Linked DNA regions of Peribacillus sp. FSL E2-0218. The protein of the gene in region 1 binds, or shares a complex with, the protein of each later gene. Links are inferred from orthologs where the notes say so. Each region holds a gene or a part of one and is shown on either strand. Other genes may lie near its edges.

Region 1 (7,048 bases):
ACCGTGTGGTGTTCGAGCAGATCAAGGATTCTAAGGTACAGGCCCTGTTACTCGGCAAGATCGGAAAAGCATCGGAGAAGAAAATCGTCTTCGAAATAGATGCACAAAGTTACTTGGAGAAGCTTCCAGATCATATCAAATTGTCACAGCTCACCTTGATAGTAGGCAATATCATCGATAATGCGCTTGAAGCGGTTTCCGTCATGGACGAGCCGCTCGTGAAATTCTTCGCGACCGATATTGGAAATGATCTAGTATTTGAAGTCAGTGACAACGGAAAAGGAATAGCTGAACGTGATATTTCCTATATTTTCAATCGGGGCTTCACTTCGAAAAACAGTGGAAGTCCGAGTGGGTATGGACTTTCAAACGCCGATCAGGTCGTAAAAGAGCTGGAGGGCATCATCGAGGTTCAAAGTGAAAAGGGAAACACCATATTCACCGTGTATCTTCCTAAAAAACGGAGAGGAGGGTAAAAATGTTGAAGATAAGAGCCGTCATAGCGGAAGATGATTTCCGGGTGGCGGATATCCATGAAAAATTCTTGAAAGCCTTTGATGAAGTAGAAGTGGTCGGAAAAGCCGTCAATGCCAAAAAAACATTGCGGATATTGGAGCAAAAAAAACCGGATCTACTTTTGCTTGATGTGTATATGCCGGATCAGCTAGGTACTGAGCTCCTTCCCGACATTCGAAAAAACTTCCCGTCTGTCGATATCATCATGATTACGGCTGCGACAGACAAGGAACAGCTTGAAAAGGCGCTTCACTACGGTGTCGAGAACTATTTGATTAAACCAGTGGAAATGAAGCGCTTCAACCAAGTCATCGGGGAGTACCTTAAAAAAGTCCAGCTGCTGAAATCCAAGCAAGAGATCGATCAGGATTTTGTTGATCTTATAATGAAAAAGGGAGACGCTCCGCAAGAAACGAACGAAGCCGCTGCCCTGCCGAAGGGGGTCGACGAAATCACCTTGACGAAGGTGATCGAGGTTCTCGAAGCAAGCGATATCGGCTTGTCGGCCGAACAGGTAAGCGGTCAGATCGGTGCGTCCAGGACAACGGCTAGACGCTATTTGGAATATTTGATTTCTGTGAAGAAATGCAAAGCGGAAGTCGTATATGGATTGGTCGGCAGGCCCGAGCGAAGATATTATAAAATTGAATAGTGCCTATTGGATACCTCCTCTAATTGGAGGTGTTTTTTTGTTGGAATCAGGGACCCTGTTCACCTGTGAAGTGTCTCCGTGAACACAATGAACACAATTAACAAAATAGTTTTAAAACACAATAAATTGAAAACGCTTACAGATAAAGCGTTTTCCGATACAATTTATCTTATTAGAAGATGAGGAGTGATCATATGCTCGCTTTATTGGGATATTTGATGATTTTGGTATTTATGATATTAATAATGACAGGGCGACTTTCAGCCATGATAGCTTTGATTGTAGTACCAAGTGCTTTTGCGCTAATCGGCGGATTTGGCGGCGAGATGGGTGCAATGGCGCTGGAAGGAATCAAAAGTGTGGCGCCAACGGGAATCATGATTTTATTTGCGATTCTTTTCTTCGGCATTTTGATCGATGCTGGCGTTTTTGATCCGATCATTCGGACGATCCTTAAGCTTGTAAAAGGAGATCCAGTGAAAATTGCCATCGGCACGGCAGTCTTGGCGTTGCTGATTTCGTTGGATGGAGATGGTACAACCACTTATATGATAACGATATCCGCCATGCTTCCGCTTTATAAACGGATTGGAATGAAACCGCTTATATTGGCAGGCATTGCCGTTTCATCATCCGGTGTCATGAACCTTCTTCCTTGGGGAGGACCGACAGCACGGGTGATGACCGCTTTAAAGCTTGAAATGTCCGATGTTTTCACCCCAGTCATTCCTGCAATGATTGGCGGAGTCCTATTCGTCTTATTCATGGCTTATTGCCTTGGTAAAAAAGAAAGAAAACGGATCGGTATCATCGAAATCGATCAATCGATTGCGGCCCAGCATGCGGCAGCAACGGAAGATGCTTATCTTAAACGTCCTAAATTGATTATTTTCAATTATGCGTTGACGCTGACCCTTCTTGTGGCGCTGATCATGGAGCTTATGCCTTCGGCGGTCTTGTTCATGGTAGGTTTTGCAATCGCCATCACGGTCAATTATCCTAAGATCAGTGACCAAAAAGAACGGGTTGCCAATTACGCTGACAATGCTTTATCGGTTATTTCAATGATTTTTGCTGCTGGTGTCTTTACTGGGATTCTTGCCGGCACGGAAATGGTGGATGCGATGGCTAACTCTTTGATCCAGCATATTCCTGACCAAATGGGTGCCCACTTTGCCGTCATTACAGCCGTCATCTCCGCACCTTTTACCTTCTTCATGTCCAATGATGCATTTTATTATGGGGTACTTCCATTGCTTGCAAAAGCGGGAGCCGCTTATGGAATCGATCCTGCCTTGATCGGCCGAGCTTCCTTGTTAGGGCTGCCTGTTCACCTATTAAGCCCGCTCGTCCCATCTACCTATCTATTGATTGGAATGGTAGGGGAAGATTTCGGAGCCCTGCAGCGCACCTTCTTGAAATGGGCCTGCGGATCGACGCTTGTCATGATTGTGGTGTCTGTCATATTGGGCATCATCCCTCTATAAAACGTAAAGGTAAGGTCCCATTCGATCTGAATGGGACCTTTTTCTTTTGATCTCATGTTAAAATGGAACACAACCTGAATAAAACTGGAAAAATGAGAAACATTATGTTTGTCTTCCCTTCCGCGACAAAGTTAGCTTTAGCTTTTATTGAATACGGAAGGTACGTGATTTAAGATGAATGTAAAATATATCATTAATGAAGGGGAGAGAGTAAAATGGCTCACTTTAATATAAAGGTTGCAGTTCAAAAGTTCGGTAACTTTTTAAGTTCAATGGTCATGCCGAACATTTCAGCTTTCATCGCTTGGGGGTTAATCACGGCCCTATTCATTCCATCGGGCTTCCTGCCAAATGAAAGCCTTGCCAAAATGGTTACTCCGATGGTCACGTTCTTACTGCCGATTTTAATTGGGTATACAGGTGGTAAGCTAATTCATGATCACCGAGGAGGCGTAGTCGGTGCCATCGCGACTATGGGTGTCATCGTCGGGTCTGACATCCCGATGTTCCTTGGTGCGATGATCATGGGACCATTCGGTGGGTATGTCATCAAGAAATTCGATCAACTGATCGAAGGTAAAATAAAAGCAGGATTCGAAATGCTTGTCAACAACTTCTCGGCTGGGATACTTGGCGGCTTGCTGGCCATTCTATCATTCCTGGCCATCGGGCCGGCTGTTGTCGTCTTTACAGGATGGCTTGTAGCAGGAGTCGATTGGCTTGTCGGTACAGGCTTGCTGCCATTGACGAGTATCCTGATCGAGCCTGCGAAAGTATTGTTCTTGAACAATGCGATCAATCACGGTGTATTATCACCAATCGCTCTAGAGCAAGCGAAACAAACAGGATCTTCCATCCTGTTCCTGCTTGAATCGAATCCAGGACCTGGTCTTGGCGTCCTGCTTGCTTATTGTATCTTTGGAAAAGGAACGGCGAAGAGATCGGCGCCAGGAGCTGTCATCATTCAATTCTTCGGCGGGATCCATGAAATTTATTTCCCTTATATCCTGATGAAGCCGATGTTATTCATAGCGGTCATCCTTGGAGGCATGAGCGGAGTCTTCACTTTGGTTCTATTGGGCGGCGGCTTATTCGCGCCTGCTTCACCAGGAAGCATTTTTGCCATTACGGCCGTAACCCCGCATCATGCTAGCGCATATATTGCTAACTTTGCCGGTGTACTTGTCGCTGCAATCGTATCATTCGTTGTCGCTGCATTCATCTTGAAAACAGGAAAACAATCCGAAGAGAACATTGAGGATGCGGCGAAGAAAATGCAAGAAATGAAAGGCAAGAAAAGTTCTGTTGCCAATGTGTTCGCTTCAGAACCGGGAACAATGCCTACAAACGTCAACAAAATCATTTTTGCATGCGATGCTGGTATGGGCTCAAGTGCAATGGGAGCTTCGCTGCTTCGCAAGAAGGTGAAGGAAGCCGGAATGAATATCTCGGTAACCAATACGGCGATTTCAAACATTCCTGCCGATGCCCAAATCGTCATTACCCAGGAAGAGTTGACGCCAAGGGCCAAAAATAAAGTGCCTAATGCGTATCACGTATCCGTCGATAACTTCTTATCTAGCCCTGAGTATGATTCATTGCTTGCACGTCTTCAGGATGACGGTACAGATGAGCTGCATGAGATTGTCGAAGAGGCGGAAGAAAAGGTTCCCGGTGTTCGCAAGCATTCCATCGAACCGGGTATTGAGGAAGTAGAACAAGCTGATAATGAATTGCTTCGTGAAGAAAATGTCTTCCTCAATCAACAATTCGCCAATAAGGAAGAAGCGATCCGTTTTGCCGGAAGAGCTTTGGTCAAAGCAGGTTACGTTAAGGAAAGCTATATCGAAGCAATGATTGCCCGCGATGAGATGACTTCAACTTATATGGGAAATGATGTAGCGATCCCACACGGAACCGAAGAAGCGAAGAAGGATGTTCTTAAATCCGGATTCACCGTTTTACAAATTCCTGATGGGGTTGACTTTGACGGTCAAAAAGCACGATTGATATTCGGGATAGCCGGTAAGGATGGCACACATCTCGAAATCCTATCTGGCATTGCCGTCACATGTTCCGAAATGGAAAACATTGAAAAAATGGTCAAAGCCACAACAGCCAGGGAATTGATGGATATCATCAATGTAGAAAAAAATTAAATATTTCTCACCATGAATAGAAAAGCGTTTTACGCTTTTCTATTCAGTATTTTCTCGTGTTACTCCACCTGAAATGAGTTGGTAGCATGTATATTACTTCAAGGGAAAAATCAATCTTGGAATTGATCATAAAAACGTCTGGAAAGCATACGGCCGTTTCCATTGCCACACAATTGAATGTGAGTGTCCGCACGGTTCAGCGTGATTTGAAATCGATAGAAAAAATCCTGCAATCTTTTGAATTGCAGCTAACACGCAACACACATGAAGGGTTGTCCATCGACGGCAAGAATGAACAAATCTTTCGGCTAGTGCAGCACCTGATGGGGAATCATCCAATTGATCAGACGCCGCAAGAAAGAAAGCTGCACCTTCTTTTGGCTTTAATTCAGGAAGAATCGTATAAAACGCAAGCTCTTGCGGTGAATCTGGGCATCAGCATATCGACCCTTACCGTCTATTTGGACGAATTGACGGAGTGGCTAAGGAATTTCAATATCGTGATTACAAGGAAAAGGGGAGTGGGGATAGAGCTTGCCGGTACTGAAGAAAATAAACGGAAAGCACAGGCTGCCTATTTCCTACACTTCTTTAATGAAGAGCTGATCGAAAGCTTATTCTTGCTCCAAGAAGGGGAAATCCGCAAAGGGAAAATTCTCGACTATTTTGATCCCGACTATCTTTTGGCCATTGATGGCGTGCTGAACTCAACCTTCAATAGTATCCATTCACGTTTGGCCGATAGCGGGTATATAGGGTTGGTCGTACATATCTACGTAACTCTCCAAAGGAATGAAAGCCAATTTTATTTGGAGAAGGACTTCAAAAGACTAAGCGATCTCTCGGATGAGAATAACCTGATGGATAAAATCTGCAAGGAACTCAAGACCAAGCTCAAGGTTTCCTTTACAATCGATGATATAAGCTATTTGGCTGCCATCCTGAAAGGCTCCAAACTTCATGCCGCCGATGCCGTTCCGTATGACAGCGTGTTGCTGGGCCAGCTCATCAGGAACTTGATCAAGGATGTTTCAGAGCAGCTGCAAATCAACTTGACCAAGGATTTTCCGCTGTATCAAGGGCTTCTTGCCCATATGGAGCCTTCGCTTTTCAGGATCAAACAGGAAATGGGATTATACAATCCCTTAACGGAAGATATTAAACGAAAGTATCCCGTTCTCTTTTTAGCCGTTAAGACCGGCCTGGAAAAGGAATTCAAGGAAATCAAGGAATTCCCTGAAGATGAGATAGCCTTCATCGTCCTCCATTTCGGATCTGCCTTGGTACTGCGGGAAGAGGAAATTGCCATCAGGGCGCTCATCGTTTGTCCGACGGGGATAGGTACATCAAAAATGCTGGCCAGCCGGATCAAAAAAGAAATCATCGAAATCCAGACGGTTGAAATTAAAACGATCAAGGATATCCAGATGCACGACAGCCTGCAAAATTATGATGTTATCATTTCCACCGTTCGCCTTCCGTATATCGATATGGATTATATTCTCGTATCCCCTCTTTTGAGTGAAGAAAATATCGAGAATATCAGGAATTATATCAGGAAGAATATTGAAAAGTTCACGAAGAATAAACGATATCGGAGTCAGGCGGCCAACAAGGATTCGACTTCGAAAAAACCTGACGGCGAATTAAGGGAAGTTTTGCAGGAATTGAAAAGTGCCCAGGAAAGTATCCAGTCGATCATTGACAATTTCCGGTTATATCGCCTGCCGCATTTGAAAGGACATCCGGAGATCCTCGCAGAAATGGTTATGATCGCTGAAAAGGAACAATTGATCATCCATGCCGGTGATGTCATTGGAGCCCTGGACGAACGGGAAAAAAAAGGTGGTTTAGGCATTCCTGGCACAAGCTTGGGACTTTTTCATGCCAGGCATAAAAACGTGAAAGAGTTGATATTCCAGATCGCCCGCCTAGAGGAAGATTGTCTTGTCAAAGGAATGGACGGAAAAGTCGTCCATATGAAAAACTTACTGCTGATGCTGGCTCCTGAAGACTTGAGCGTGAAGCAGCAGGAAATTGTCAGCCTGATCAGTTCCAGCTTAATCGAAAGTAATGAATCGATCATGATTTTTTCATCTTCGGACGAAGAACTGATCAGCAAAAGATTGGAAGCCATATTTTTGGACTATTTATATACTAACTTGATAAAGGGATGATTGTAATGAAACAAGCCGTACATTTTGGTGCAGGAAACATTGGAAGAGGATTTATCG
Region 2 (6,836 bases), 960 kb from region 1 along the record:
ATTATTCCTTCTAACTTCTCCAGGATTTCCATCCCTTCATCCGTCAGTGTCATACCAGAACTGAAAATATTAACCAGGTTCTGACTTTTCAGAAAATCGACCTCGCCTCTAAGCGTCCGCTCCGTCAAATTAAGACTCACGGCCAGGCTTCGCCTTCCCACCGGCTGCATCATTTTGATATAACGCAGGATATCATATCTTTTTTGCATAACCATAAGGAAATCAGGTAATAATTTTCTTTGTACCTCGAGTAATGTACGCATAGATAAAACTCCTAAAAAGTCTGATTGGACACTATATGTCCCGCGTAGTCATTTTATGTCCCACCTGAAATAAAAAAAATATTCCTGCTACATATTTTATTCTAGCAGGAACGGATTGTTTCTTCAAATGATTTGAAAAATTATTTTTGCAAAAGCCCATTTAGAGCTGATTTATCAACTTTTCCATACTGAACGATTTCTTCTTTCCATTCAATCACAGGGATCATCAAAGCAAATTTCTCAAGCAGCACATCATCGGAATGAATATCGATTTCCTTAAAACCTATGCCTGATTCCCGTTTCACCTCTTCAAGTATCACCTTGGCCTCATCACATAACGGACATCTTGCCCTGCTATATAAAACAAACTGATTCGTTTCCAAAATACCCAACCCTTTTCAGTCATATCTTTTTCGTTTAGATGAAGACGGTATCCCTAGCTGCTCCCGGTATTTGGCAACCGTTCGACGTGCAAGGATGATTCCATGCTCCTCTTTCAGCCGTTCAGCCAAATCCTGATCCGATAGCGGCTTTTGTTTATTTTCGCCATCGATCGCGGCCTTGAGTCCCTTTTTAGCTTGCATGCCGGACATATCCTCTTCAAGGCCTACTGATTGTAAAGATGTTGTGAAGAAGATCCGCATCTCGATCGTACCGAAAGGGGTCTGCACATATTTACCTTTAACGGCGCGGCTTACCGTCGATTCATGTATTCCAAGTTCATCGGCCACTTCCTTCATCGTCATCGGCTTCAAGTAATTCAGCCCGTGATGAAAGCACGCTGGCTGTTTATCGACGATACACTGGATAACTTTCAATATCGTTTCTTTTCTCTGTTGAATCCCTCTTGAAATCCATTGGTATTCCTGCCACTTATCCTGAATGAACCGTTGTACTCCTTTATCTCCATGGCTCTTCATCCGGTTTAAGTACCCTTTATCGACATTAAGGTTCGGTGTGTTGCCATCGTAATTCCCGACAAGAAGCATCCCTTCACGGACCTCGACAACGACATCAGGCACTATATATGATGGTTTTTCCAGGAAGAACAATGAAGCTGGCCGCGGATTCAGCGTTTGCACATAATCGAATACCTCTTGTATTTCCTTCATTGTAGCGCCGATTTTCTTACTTAGATCTTTCCAACGCTTTTCGGCAAAGTCGAGAAAATGATTTTCTATGATGCTTTCCGCCAGGGGGTTGATCCCCTCCGCTATCACTTGGAGCAAGAGGCACTCTTGCAGATTTCTCGCTGCAAGTCCATGCGGCTCGAGCTGCTGTAGAATGGAGAGGCTCTCCTCCAAAACGGCTGGAGAGATGCCTGCAATGCAAATATCGTCCAGATTTATCCGCAAGTAACCGTTTTCATCAAGATTATGAATTAAGAGCAGCATCGCCTTATACTGCTCACCTGTTAGCTGCTGGTGATTGACCTGGGACATGACGTGCTGTTCAAGCGAGACGGTGTCTTCACTGATTTGTTCGATCCAATAGTTGGCATCATACGTATTTTTAAGGGTCCGTTTACCTTTTTTCCGGTCAAAGGTCGGCTGAAATAATGCAGATGTTGGCTGATCTAGGGACAGTAATGGATTTTCGGCCATTTTGTTTTCCAAGAAAGCGGAAAGCTCCTGGGTGGAGTATTGCAGCAAGGTAATAGCCTGCATGAGCTCCTGGGTCATTGCCATCTTTAAAGTTTGCTGTTGAAATAATCCTGCTTTCATATTCATACTCATCGATTCATCCCTCCCCACTCCATTTTACATTATCAGGAGAAAATTCTACACAAAAACCCATGAAAACGCTTACGTTTTTTTCTGAATGGTTTATTTGTTTTCCATACTATATGTCATGAATGCCATTTTCACAACTACTTTTATTGAAAAATCCCCATTTTTCAAGACTGAAGCCCTTATTTTCGATGGATGTCCCCATCAAACAGATTTCGATGGAAATCGCGAAATTCCAACAAAAATCATCTTTCATAAAAAAATCCCCCACTTAAATAATTTAAGCGGGAGATTTGGCAGTGCCCTCGGCAGGAATCGAACCTGCATTTCAAGCTTCGGAGGCTTGCGTTCTATCCGTTGCACTACGAGGGCGAATTGGAAAAATCAATGTTCATATCTATTCGACAGACTTCATTATATGATAGAATGCCCTCCTTTGCAAGGGTTATCAGGTTTAAAAGTTTGTCTTTTGGGTATTATGGATAATGTGGAAATTCATCCCTGATCGGCATAATTACAAATGAATTCAAAGAGGAAGGAGACTTGACCAGAAAATTGTCGAACAAATTATCACTTATAGGATTTGTTTTGTTTGACCTAAATTGACCAAAAAGTGTATCATACATACATAAAGAATTTAAAATGATTCTCTTAATCGAAGGAGGAAATGAACATGAATTTAATTCCTACAGTTATCGAACAAACAAGTCGTGGGGAGCGTGCCTACGATATTTACTCCCGTTTATTAAAAGACAGGATCATTATGCTGGGAAGCGGAATCGACGATAATGTTTCCAATTCCATTGTTGCTCAATTACTATTTTTAGAAGCGGAAAACCCTGAAAAAGATATCACATTATACATCAACAGCCCGGGCGGAAGCATCACTTCCGGTATGGCCATTTACGATACGATGCAATATATCAAACCTGATGTATCCACTGTATGCATTGGTATGGCCGCTTCCATGGGAGCCTTCCTATTGGCTGCTGGCGAAAAGGGCAAGCGCTATGCGTTGCCGAACAGTGAAGTCATGATTCACCAACCACTTGGAGGGGCGCAAGGACAAGCTACGGAAATCGAAATCGCTGCCCGCCGTATCCTTCACTTGAAAGATAAATTGAATCAGATTTTGGCAGAACGCACTGGCCAGCCTCTTGAAGTCCTTCAAAGAGATACGGAACGCGATAACTTCATGACATCCGAAAGAGCCCTTGAATACGGCTTGATTGACAAAGTCATCACTCGCAGCATCCTTGAGGATAAAAAAGATAAATAATGCAGCACAGCAAAAGGCCGCGAGAGCTTCGCGGCCTTTTAGCATGCCATGAAAAAAAGGATGCGCTTTTAGCATCCTCTTTCTTTAACTCTCTTGCTGAACGAATTCTTCCAATGCTTCCAGCGCTTCCTTCTCATCGCGCCCCTCAACGATCAGCTTCACGGATACGCCTGAACTGATGGCGAGGCTCATTAATCCCATGATGCTTTTTGCATTCACTTTCTTTCCTTCTTTTTCAAGAAATACATCCGAATGAAAGCGGTTAGCTTCTTGTACAAACAGGGCCGCCGGCCGGGCTTGTAAACCTGTTTTCAGTTTTACTTTAACTTGTTTCTCCACCATCATGATCTCCCCTGTAAGCTTTATTTTTTCGCAGCAATAGCCTCTCCCCCACGGAGCCTGTCAGCTATTTCGTCAATCTTCCGTAGCCGGTGATTAATTCCGGATTTACTGATGCTTCCCCCGGATACCATTTCGCCAAGTTCCTTTAAGGTTATATCCTGGAAGGCTATTCTCAGTTCGGCAATTTCACGAAGTTTATCCGGCAAAATGTTCAATCCGACCGTATCCTCGATGTAATGGATATTTTCCACCTGCCGCAATGAGGCACCGATCGTTTTGTTCAAGTTAGCCGTTTCACAATTCACAAGCCGATTCACAGAATTGCGCATATCACGGACAATCCGGACATCCTCGAACCTCAATAGTGCGGAATGGGCCCCAACGATACTTAAAAACTCGGCAATCTTCTCGGCTTCCTTCAAGTAAATGATGTATCCTTTTTTGCGCTCAAGCGTTTTGGCCTTCAGGTCGAACTTATTCATCAACTCACAAAGCGCATCATTATGCTCTTTATAAAGCGAGAAAATTTCCAGGTGATACGAGGACGTTTCCGGATTATTCACTGAACCTCCCGCAAGAAATGCCCCTCTTAGATAGGAGCGCTTACAGCATTTCTTTCCAACGATCTTATCCGATATCGCATGGAGGATTTCAAATCCGTCACCCAAAATTTCCAAATCGGTCAAAACCCGCTGTCCCCCAGATGACATCCTGACAATATAGACGTTATTCTTTTTAAGCTTCATCTTTTTACGGACCAAAAGCTCGACTTGGACCTCATAACTTTTCTTCAGCAGCGTATAAATCCGTCTGGCAATCGCTGCATTTTCAGTTTGAATATCCACAACAAGCTTCCGATTAGAAAATGAAAGGGATCCGTTCATCCGGATCAGCGCACACAATTCCGCTTTTCCGCAACAATCCTTTCCCTCTAATGTAGTAAGCTCTTTTTTCGTTTCTGAAGCAAAAGACATCCATTCCACCCCCAATCGAACGCAGGTAATCTATTTTTATCAGTAAAAAAACGCCCCTGCCTATATCTACGGAATTATATGGCTTTTCGTTTCATTTATTAGCATATTGTAAAGCAAATCGGCCACTTTTTCTGTATCATGCCGGATGACATTCCCTTCATAGCTGAAAATGCGCTCCTGGATGATCTCAAGGCCCATCCTTTTTAAACTCTCGACATCATACATGACAGGCTTGGCATATTCAGCTTGGTACCGCTGCTGGATCTCGGCCGGTATTTCCTCATTATTCACAAGTATCCTGTCAATATAGGCATTGCCCATATGGTCATATATCGCTTTAATATGATCGCTTGCGCTATAATCCAGCGTCTCGCCTGCTTGTGTCATCAAGTTGCAAATGTACACCTTCTTAGCCTTGGAACGGCCGACCTCTTCCCCCAGTCCAGGGACAAGTAAATTAGGCAGAATGCTAGTATATAAGCTTCCCGGTCCGATGACAATAAGATCAGCCTGCTTGATTTCCTGAAGGGTTTCACTGAGCGGCTTGATATGTCGAGGAGATAAGAACACTTTTTTTATCTTCTTTCCTGAGAAGGGGATCTTGGATTCTCCTGTAACGATCGTTCCGTCATCCATTTCCGCATGGAGGACCACGCTTTGGTTGGCTGCCGGCAGCACCTTGCCGCGGACATTCAGGAATTTGCTCATTTCCTGGATTGCATGGACAAAGTCCCCGGTCAACGAGGTCATTGCCGCCAGGATCAAATTCCCCAGCGAATGCCCGGACAGCTCATTTTGACTCTGAAAGCGGTGCTGAAACATTTGTTCAACGAGAGGTTCCACATCCGATAACGCAGCAAGCACGTTCCGAATATCTCCTGGAGCGGGAATATCCATGTCCTCACGAAGGCGGCCCGAGCTTCCGCCATCATCGGCCACCGTAACGATCGCCGTTATATCGACCGGATGCTTCTTCAGGCCCCTTAATAAAACGGGAAGGCCCGTTCCCCCGCCAATGATCACGACCTTAGGCTGTTTCTTATTATTTAACATCTGCTTTCCCCTTACTTTTTTCGATATCCCGATGTGACACTTGAACCCGATAATCATTTTGGAAGTGATTCGAGATATACTCCGTCAAAGCGACGGAACGATGCTGACCGCCTGTACATCCAATCGCAACCACAAGCTGCGCTTTCCCCTCCCGTTTATAGTAGGGAAGCATGAAAGCTAGTAAATCGGTGACCTTTTCCAAGAACTTCTGGGTCTCGCTCCATTTCAAAACGTAACTGGACACTTCCTGTTCCAAGCCAGTCTTCGGCCTCATGTGGTCGATATAATATGGGTTTGGCAGGAACCGCACATCAAACACAAGGTCAGCGTCTATCGGCAGGCCGTGCTTGAAACCAAAGGACATCACGTTGACCGTGAATCCGACCCTTTTATCGGAAGAAAATTCCGAAGCGATTTTCTCCCTCAATTCGCGCGGTTTCAGTTGTGACGTATTGAAAATCAGCTGCGCCCTGCCCTTCAATTCATCCAGAAGTTCCCGTTCCATTTTAATGCCTTCCAATGGCCGCCCCAATGGTGCAAGCGGATGGGTTCGCCTCGTCTCTTTATATCTGCGCACCAAGGAATCGTCATCAGCCTCAAGGAAGAGGATCCTTGGAGATACCGATGATGTATCCGTAAGGTTATCAAGTGCGAGAAATAACGAATCAAAAAACTCCCGCCCCCTCAAGTCCATGACAAGCGCCACTTTATTCATCTTATTCCCCGAGTCCTTCATTAACTCCAAAAATTTCGGCAATAGTGTGGGCGGCAAATTATCGACGCAAAAAAAGCCGAGGTCTTCAAAACTTTGAACCGCCACTGTCTTCCCCGCTCCCGACATTCCGGTAATGATGACCAATTGCGTTTCATTCATCTGCCCTGTATTCATTGTTCTCCGCCCCCATGTTTAACAATCTTTTTTATATAGCAACCATTAGCCTGGATCCAAACGATACGAAAGTAACTTAAACTCAGGCGTGTAGGTAAAGGTTCCGTAAATGATTCCACGCCCATGAACCATATAGTCCAGGATGTGAAAGTCGCCTTCAGCCATTTCCAGTTTCTTGACATCATCGACTGGATGCCAGCTAAGTTCGCCTTCTTCACAAACATCCAAGTTGACGCCATCGGAATCCGTTGCAAAGAAAGTGAACATCATCCATTCCGAAAGCACTTTATCTCCGTCCTTCATGAT

The links.
Region 2: the proteins of MHI53_RS18610 (region 1) and MHI53_RS23415 are in contact, whole or in part, in an NMR structure (PDB 1J6T), measured with the Escherichia coli proteins. The link is inferred for Peribacillus sp. FSL E2-0218 from one-to-one orthologs.

The regions. Positions count from the first base shown.
Region 1 is NZ_CP150304.1:3,868,139-3,875,186, reverse strand. The notes cover bases 2,443-5,342. They hold MHI53_RS18610 (PTS mannitol transporter subunit IICBA), read left to right. Parts: upstream 2,443-2,870; coding sequence 2,871-4,814; downstream 4,815-5,342. Other genes in these bases: MHI53_RS18605 (BglG family transcription antiterminator), read left to right, coding at 4,901-5,342; MHI53_RS18615 (citrate:proton symporter), read left to right, coding at 2,443-2,655. In the rest of the region: MHI53_RS18625 (sensor histidine kinase), read left to right, coding at 1-476; MHI53_RS18620 (response regulator), read left to right, coding at 479-1,168; more of MHI53_RS18615, read left to right, coding at 1,363-2,442; more of MHI53_RS18605, read left to right, coding at 5,343-6,991; MHI53_RS18600 (mannitol-1-phosphate 5-dehydrogenase), read left to right, coding at 6,997-7,048. UniProt on the Escherichia coli protein: The phosphoenolpyruvate-dependent sugar phosphotransferase system (sugar PTS), a major carbohydrate active transport system, catalyzes the phosphorylation of incoming sugar substrates concomitantly with their translocation across the cell membrane.
Region 2 is NZ_CP150304.1:4,824,015-4,830,850, forward strand. The notes cover bases 1,986-4,673. They hold MHI53_RS23415 (HPr family phosphocarrier protein), read right to left. Parts: upstream 3,615-4,673; coding sequence 3,357-3,614; downstream 1,986-3,356. Other genes in these bases: rpoN (RNA polymerase factor sigma-54), read right to left, coding at 1,986-1,999; MHI53_RS23400 (hypothetical protein), read right to left, coding at 2,106-2,249; clpP (ATP-dependent Clp endopeptidase proteolytic subunit ClpP), read left to right, coding at 2,667-3,272; whiA (DNA-binding protein WhiA), read right to left, coding at 3,635-4,588; MHI53_RS23425 (YvcK family protein), read right to left, coding at 4,655-4,673. Outside these bases: MHI53_RS23385 (sugar-binding domain-containing protein), read right to left, coding at 1-263; MHI53_RS23390 (glutaredoxin family protein), read right to left, coding at 404-646; more of rpoN, read right to left, coding at 662-1,985; more of MHI53_RS23425, read right to left, coding at 4,674-5,641; RNase adapter RapZ, read right to left, coding at 5,631-6,530; MHI53_RS23435 (8-oxo-dGTP diphosphatase), read right to left, coding at 6,576-6,836.